2 regions of the Kluyvera sp. 142486 genome follow, and region 2 is predicted to be linked to the other one. Evidence: predicted binding sites of a transcription regulator. Region 2 holds the regulator's gene; the other holds the start of a gene.
The links. Region 2 encodes PurR, which represses purine synthesis genes. Its sites were predicted from a motif close to CANGCAAACGTTTGCNTG; they were not measured.

Region 1: pyrD (quinone-dependent dihydroorotate dehydrogenase) is a predicted target of PurR. The motif match lies at 1,034-1,051, and genes of this name have one in related genera.

The regions. Positions count from the first base shown of each region.
Region 1 covers NZ_JBKHUI010000025.1:8,749-12,165, forward strand. Annotated here, with positions in the region: gene pepN (aminopeptidase N) at 1-179, shown strand, start outside; gene ssuE (NADPH-dependent FMN reductase) at 310-885, opposite strand; gene pyrD (quinone-dependent dihydroorotate dehydrogenase) at 1,137-2,147, shown strand; gene zapC (cell division protein ZapC) at 2,312-2,854, shown strand; gene ACLGE8_RS21130 (YcbX family protein) at 2,851-3,417, opposite strand, start outside.
Region 2 covers NZ_JBKHUI010000001.1:305,474-308,890, reverse strand. Annotated here, with positions in the region: gene punC (purine nucleoside transporter PunC) at 1-153, opposite strand, end outside; gene punR (DNA-binding transcriptional activator PunR) at 267-1,178, shown strand; gene purR (HTH-type transcriptional repressor PurR) at 1,197-2,222, opposite strand; gene ACLGE8_RS01520 (YnhF family membrane protein) at 2,517-2,606, shown strand; gene ACLGE8_RS01515 (MFS transporter) at 2,767-3,417, shown strand, end outside.

The DNA of each region.
Region 1 (3,417 bases), on a different contig from region 2:
TCACCGTACTGAACAGCAAAAACCCGCAGGTGGCTTCGCGTCTGATTGAGCCGCTGATCCGTCTGAAACGCTATGATGTTAAGCGTCAGGCATTAATGCGTGCCGCGCTGGAGCAACTGAAAGGGCTGGAAAATCTCTCTGGCGATCTGTACGAGAAGATTGCTAAAGCATTAGCTTAACCAGTAGCCCGGACGAGGCGTAAGCCGACTCCGGGAAATTCGGTAGCAATCCCGGCGTCGCGTTTGTACGGCCGGGTTACATTGATGCAAACAAAAACGCCGCTGGGTCTTCCCTGCGGCGTTTTTTTTATCAAACATGTTCGGTGATTCGCACGGAACTGAACGTGGGAACCTGGATATCCCGCCGATGCAGCGCCTGCCAGAATGTCTCCAGCGCGCTGTCCAGACGGTTGTGCAGATTCGGGCTGAACTGCGGCTTATGTTGATAATCGGTCACCTGGCTATCGTCGGCAAACACGCCCTGCAGGATCTCCTGGGCCTTCAGCGCATTCAACACCGGTTTCAGTGCGTAATCCACTGCCAGCATATGCGCCACCGTGCCGCCGGTTGCTAGCGGCAGTACGACTTTGCCTTCCAGCGCACGCTCGGGCAGCAGATCCAGTAGTGCTTTTAATGCGCCAGCGAAAGAGGCTTTATAGACCGGCGTGGCGATAATCAAGCCGTCGGCGTGTGCCAACTGCTCGGTCAAGGTTTGCAGCGCAGGGCTGTCGAAGCGGGCGTGAAACAGATCTTCGGGGTCGAAGTTCTGCAAATGCCAATGGAAAACTTCAACGTCGGCGGCAGAGAGTTTTTCCCGAGCGTACTCCAGCAGGGCGCTGGAGCGAGAAGGAAAACGGGGGCTGCCTGCTAAAGTAATGACGCGCATGGTCTCTCCTTATAACTAAAAACAAACATTAATCTAAAATTGATAACATTTGCATCAGTGTGTCAGAGAGGAATCCGCGGGCGAAATACTTTTTCTGATGATGGATTACCAGAAAATGCATATGCGGAGTGCGGGGGAGGTTGAATAGAAGGAAAACGATTGCGCTTTTTTTGCCACAGGTCAATTCCATTTCTGAGCGTTATCGCACATAATACGCCCCCGGTTTGCACACCGGGAATCCAGGAGAGTTCATGTACTATCCCTTCGTTCGTAAAGCACTTTTTCAGCTCGATCCAGAGCGCGCTCATGAATTAACGTTTCAACAATTACGTCGCGTCACCGGCACTCCGCTGGAAGCACTCGTGCGTCAAAAAGTGCCGGAAAAACCGGTCACCTGCATGGGGCTGACGTTTAAAAATCCACTGGGTCTGGCCGCCGGTCTGGATAAAGACGGCGAATGCATCGATGCCTTAGGGGCGATGGGATTCGGCTCTATTGAGATTGGCACCGTCACGCCGCGTCCGCAGCCGGGTAACGACAAGCCGCGCTTGTTCCGCCTGGTCGATGCCGAAGGGTTGATCAACCGTATGGGCTTCAATAACCATGGCGTTGATAACCTGGTCGAGAACGTAAAAAAAGCGCATTTCGACGGGATCCTGGGGATTAATATCGGTAAAAATAAAGATACCCCGGTTGAGCAGGGAAAAGATGACTATCTGATTTGTATGGAAAAAATCTACGCCTATGCCGGTTATATTGCGATTAATATCTCCTCGCCAAATACCCCAGGCCTGCGTACGTTGCAATATGGCGATGCGTTAGACGATCTCCTTTCCGGTATTAAAAATAAACAATCTGAACTTCAAGAAAAGCACCATAAATATGTTCCAGTGGCGGTGAAGATCGCTCCGGATCTATCTCATGAAGAGTTGATCCAGGTTGCCGACAGTTTAGTTCGCCATAATATTGATGGGGTGATTGCGACCAATACCACATTGGATCGTTCTCTGGTTCAGGGGATGAAAAATTGCGATGAAATGGGTGGCTTAAGCGGTCGTCCATTACAATTAAAAAGCACCGAAATTATTCGTATGCTGTCAGCCGAATTAAAAGGTCAATTACCGATTATTGGCGTTGGCGGTATCGACTCGGTGATTGCGGCGCGTGAAAAGATGGCAGCTGGTGCCTCTCTGGTGCAGATCTATTCCGGGTTTATTTTTAAAGGCCCGCCGCTGATTAAAGAAATCGTTACCCACATCTAGTATTTTTCCTGATAATGTGATCCAGGGCTTTATTTCCAGCCCTGGTTGCATTATATTCCCGTATTGTTGCTTATTTAAACATATTGGTCTTTTATTATTTAAGGCTAAGTAACGCAACGGAAGAATGGGCAATGCATTGGATGCGAATATGACGGGGGAGTAAAATGCGAATTAAACCTGATGATAACTGGCGTTGGTATTATGATGAAGAGCACGATCGAATGATGCTCGATTTAGCCAATGGTATGTTGTTTCGTTCGCGTTTTGCTCGCCGAATGTTAACCCCTGATGCTTTTGCGCCAACCGGGTTTTGCGTTGACGATGCCGCGCTTTATTTCTCTTTTGAAGAGAAATGTCGTGATCTTGTGCTTTCAAAAGAACATCGTGCTGAGCTGATTCTTAACGCCCTTGTCGCCATTCGCTTCCTCAAACCGCAAATGCCGAAAAGCTGGCATTTCCGCGCGCACGAAGAGAGCTGGTCTCCGGTAACCGGCGATGCGGCGGCCGTGTGGCTGAGCGACGATGATAGCCAGGTTAATTTGCTGGTAGTAGAGCCGGGTGAAAATGCAGCCCTTTGCCTGCTGGCTCAGCCGGGTTTGGTATTGGCCGGGCGCACTATGCAGCTTGGCGATCCTATCAAAGTGATGAACGACAGGCTGCAACCTCAGCCGGGGCTGGACGGTTACAGCCTTGAGCAGGCGGTTTAAAGCTTCAGCTTTAGCGCCGTTTTCGGAACGCAGCTACAGCTGAGAATCGTACCATCGTCAGCTATCGCACTCTTTTTCAGCGGGCTCACTTCACCATCCAATAGCGTCACACGACAGCTGCCGCAGATGCCTGCACGGCAGGAGTAGGGAACGCGAATGCCTTGCTGCTCCAGCTGTTCCAGCAAAATCTGCTGATTATTCCCGGTAAAGCGACTGCCTTCCCAGTCAATTTCTACGAGCGCATCCTGCTGTGTTTGCGGAGCCAGCGCTTCGTCGGTTTTCCCCGCACCGTACATGATGGCCGGGCCGATGGTAAGAATTTCTACTTCATCACCCACGCGAACCACGCCGCTATTGCGGGCAATCAGGTTCTGACCGAAATCCACGTCGCCGTTGGCGGGGTTGGTACGAAACGACTGTAGCGTGCTCAGCGGTTCTGCCGCCGGATGCTTTTGCCCTTTTTCCGGGCTGATGGTTGTAAAGATGCAGCGGCTGCACGGCTTTACGACATCGAAGATGACGTCGCCAATGCGCAGCGTTTTCCAGCTGTCTTCTTCCCAGGC
Region 2 (3,417 bases):
CAGGAACAGGCTGAGACTTGCGCTTACGGCTGATGCCGGCGTCTGCAGGTCTTCCTGAATGGCGGCAAAGGCGGGGAGATACATATCGGTAGCCAGAAAGCCCAATACGCTCAGCCCCGCGAGCCAGACTAAAAATCCTTTCCCAGGTTGCATTAATTTCGCCCTTTTTATCATGAATAAACGATGCCGCTGAGTGTAGAGAGTGCATAACGGCTTGTGAAACGCTAATATTTGAGTCATGGATTCAAAATATTTGAAGGCATAAAATGTGGTCTGAATATTCTCTGGAGGTGGTTGATGCGGTGGCGCGCAACGGCAGCTTTAGCGCTGCGGCGCAGGAGCTTCATCGCGTGCCTTCTGCGGTCAGCTATACGGTGCGTCAACTTGAAGAATGGTTGGCAGTACCGCTGTTCGGACGTCGTCATCGGGACGTTGAACTTACCCCGGCTGGAGCCTGGTTTTTGAAAGAGGGCAGGTCTGTTATCAAAAAAATGCAGATCACCCGTCAGCAGTGCCAGCAAATCGCCAACGGCTGGCGAGGGCAGTTGGCGATTGCCGTCGATAATATCGTGAAGCCGCAGCGAACCCGGCAGTTGATTGTCGATTTCTACCGTCACTTTAGCGACGTGGAGTTGATTGTTTACCAGGAAGTGTTCAACGGCGTTTGGGATGCGCTGGCCGATGGTCGCGTAGAGTTGGCGATTGGCGCCACCCAGGCGATCCCGGTCGGTGGTCGCTTCGCGTTCCGCGATATGGGGATGCTCAACTGGCACTGCGTGGTGGCGAGTACCCATCCGCTGGCACAGATGGAAGGCCCGCTCAGCGATGATGTGTTGCGCAACTGGCCGTCGCTGGTGCGTGAAGATACCTCGCGATCGTTACCGAAGCGAACGACCTGGCTGCTCGATAACCAGAAGCGAGTGGTGGTGCCGGACTGGGCCTCATCGGAAACCTGTATCTCGGCGGGGCTTTGTGCGGCGATGGTGCCGGGGCATCTGGCGCAGCCATGGCTGGATAGCGGGGCATGGGTGGCGCTACAGCTTGAGAACCCCTTCCCGGATGCCGCCTGTTGCCTGACGTGGCAGCAAAGCGAAGCGTCGCCGGCGTTAAGCTGGCTGCTGGAATATCTGGGGGATAGCGAGACGTTAAATGAGGAATGGCTGCGGACACCCGAGTAGGGTGTCCGTGGGTAACGCTTAGCGGCGATAGTCGCGGAACGGGCCGTCGGCCACGGAGCGACGTTCGATAAGGCGCGGATGCACCTCAATCGACTGCGAGGTTTCTCGCTTGCTGACGATACGGTCCATCAGCATGTTAAACGCCGTCTCACCAAGCGAATCTTTCGGCTGGTGGATGGTCGTCAGCGCCGGGGTGAAGAAACGTGAGTTGCGCACGTTATCATAGCCGATCAGCGAAATGTCCTGCGGCACGCGCAGACCCATCTCATCCGCGGCGCACAGTGCGCCCATCGCCATAATGTCACCACCGCAGAAGATAGCGGTAGGGCGCGGCTGCTGGGACAGGATCTGCTGCATTGCGCGATAACCCGATTCTGGCTCGAAGTCGCCCTGCACAATCCAGTTCTTTGGTACGTTGATCTGCGCTTCTTCCATCGCTTTCATAAAGCCCGCCAGACGACCTGCGCCGGTGTTGCGCTCTAGTGGGCCAGGGATGACGCCGATATCGCGATGACCGCGCTCAATCAGGTAACGACCGGCGATATAGCCGCCTTCAAAGGCGTTATCGATAACCGAGTCGGTGAAGTCCGCTTTGGCTTCGCCCCAGTCCATCACCACCATCGGGATGTGTCGGTACTCTTCGAGCATCGTCAACAGGGATTCCGGATATTCGGAGCACATGACCAGCAGGCCATCCACGCGCTTTTGCGCCATCATCGACAGGTAGGCGCGCTGTTTTTCCAGGTTGTTCCAGGCGTTGCCCAGAATCAGGGTATAACCTTTCTCAAAGCAGTTTTTCTCAACGGCTTCGATAATTTCGGCAAAGTAGGCCGCTTCGCTGCTGGTTGCCAGCAAACCAATCGATTTGGTGTGGTTCACCTTCAGGCTGCGGGCAACGGCGCTCGGAGAGTAGTGCAACTCTTTGATCGCCGCCCAGACGGCTTCACGCGTCTCCTCGGCGACAAAACGCGTTTTGTTAATTACATGTGATACGGTTGTAGTGGAAACGTTTGCGCGCTTCGCTACATCTTTAATAGTTGCCATTCCATCTCACTCCAGACCCTGGCCTGCCCCTGATAAAATCGAAAGGAAAACGTTTGCCTTCACACACCCTGACGCAATTTTGTGGATTGCGATTCGCCGGGAAAACGATACAGGACGACAGGAGGGGGTCAATGGCCGGTACGCTTATAAATAAGCGTCGAATTTTGACTTATCCTGACGCAAAGTGGAAGAGTAAAAACAAACATCCTGCTAAATCTGTGAAGATTTTTGCGCAATACTGTGTAAAAATGAGCTAGCTCAGTTTTGCTGTAGCGATAAAAAGGAGAAAAGTTGATGAGTACCGAACTTAAGATGTCACTCACCACCACCGTCATTACCCTTGCGCTGATCGTTGCCGCAGGTTTGACTGCTGTACTGCATTAATTCCTCTGCGAGGGGGCACTCGCTCCCTCCTGTCTGATTGTTACCCATTTAGCAATAATCTTTTGCTGTTTTGTACACTTCTGTTTTTATGTGATTGATGTCATGCTTTTGCCCATTATCGACATGCCGCGTCTGTCGTGCGGCTAACCGGAGCATTTGCATGAAAATTAACTTTCCCTTACTGGCGTTAGCCATTGGGGCCTTTGGCATCGGGACGACCGAATTCTCCCCAATGGGTCTCCTGCCGGTGATTGCAAAAGGTGTGGACGTCTCCATTCCCGCAGCCGGGATGCTGATCAGCGCCTATGCCGTAGGGGTGATGGTTGGTGCGCCGCTGATGACGCTGCTGCTTTCACATCGTGCCCGTCGAAACGCCCTGATCTTCCTGATGGCCATTTTTACCCTCGGCAACGTGCTTTCGGCGATGGCGCCGGACTACACCACCCTGATGCTGTCACGTATTATCACCAGCCTTAACCACGGCGCATTCTTCGGCCTTGGCTCCGTTGTTGCTGCAAGCGTGGTGCCGAAGCATAAGCAGGCCAGCGCCGTGGCAACCATGTTTATGGGGCTGACCATTGCCAATATTGGTGGCGTGCCGGCGGCAACCTGGCTTGGCGAAACCATTGGCTGGCGGATGTCTTTCCTGGCAACGGCAGGGCTTGGCATTATTGCCATTCTGGGGCTGTGGTTCTCTCTGCCGAAGGGCGGGGCAGGTGAAAAGCCGGACGTGAAGCGCGAACTCTCAGTGCTAGTGCGCCCGCAGGTGCTGTCGGCACTGCTGACGACCGTGCTTGGCGCGGGGGCGATG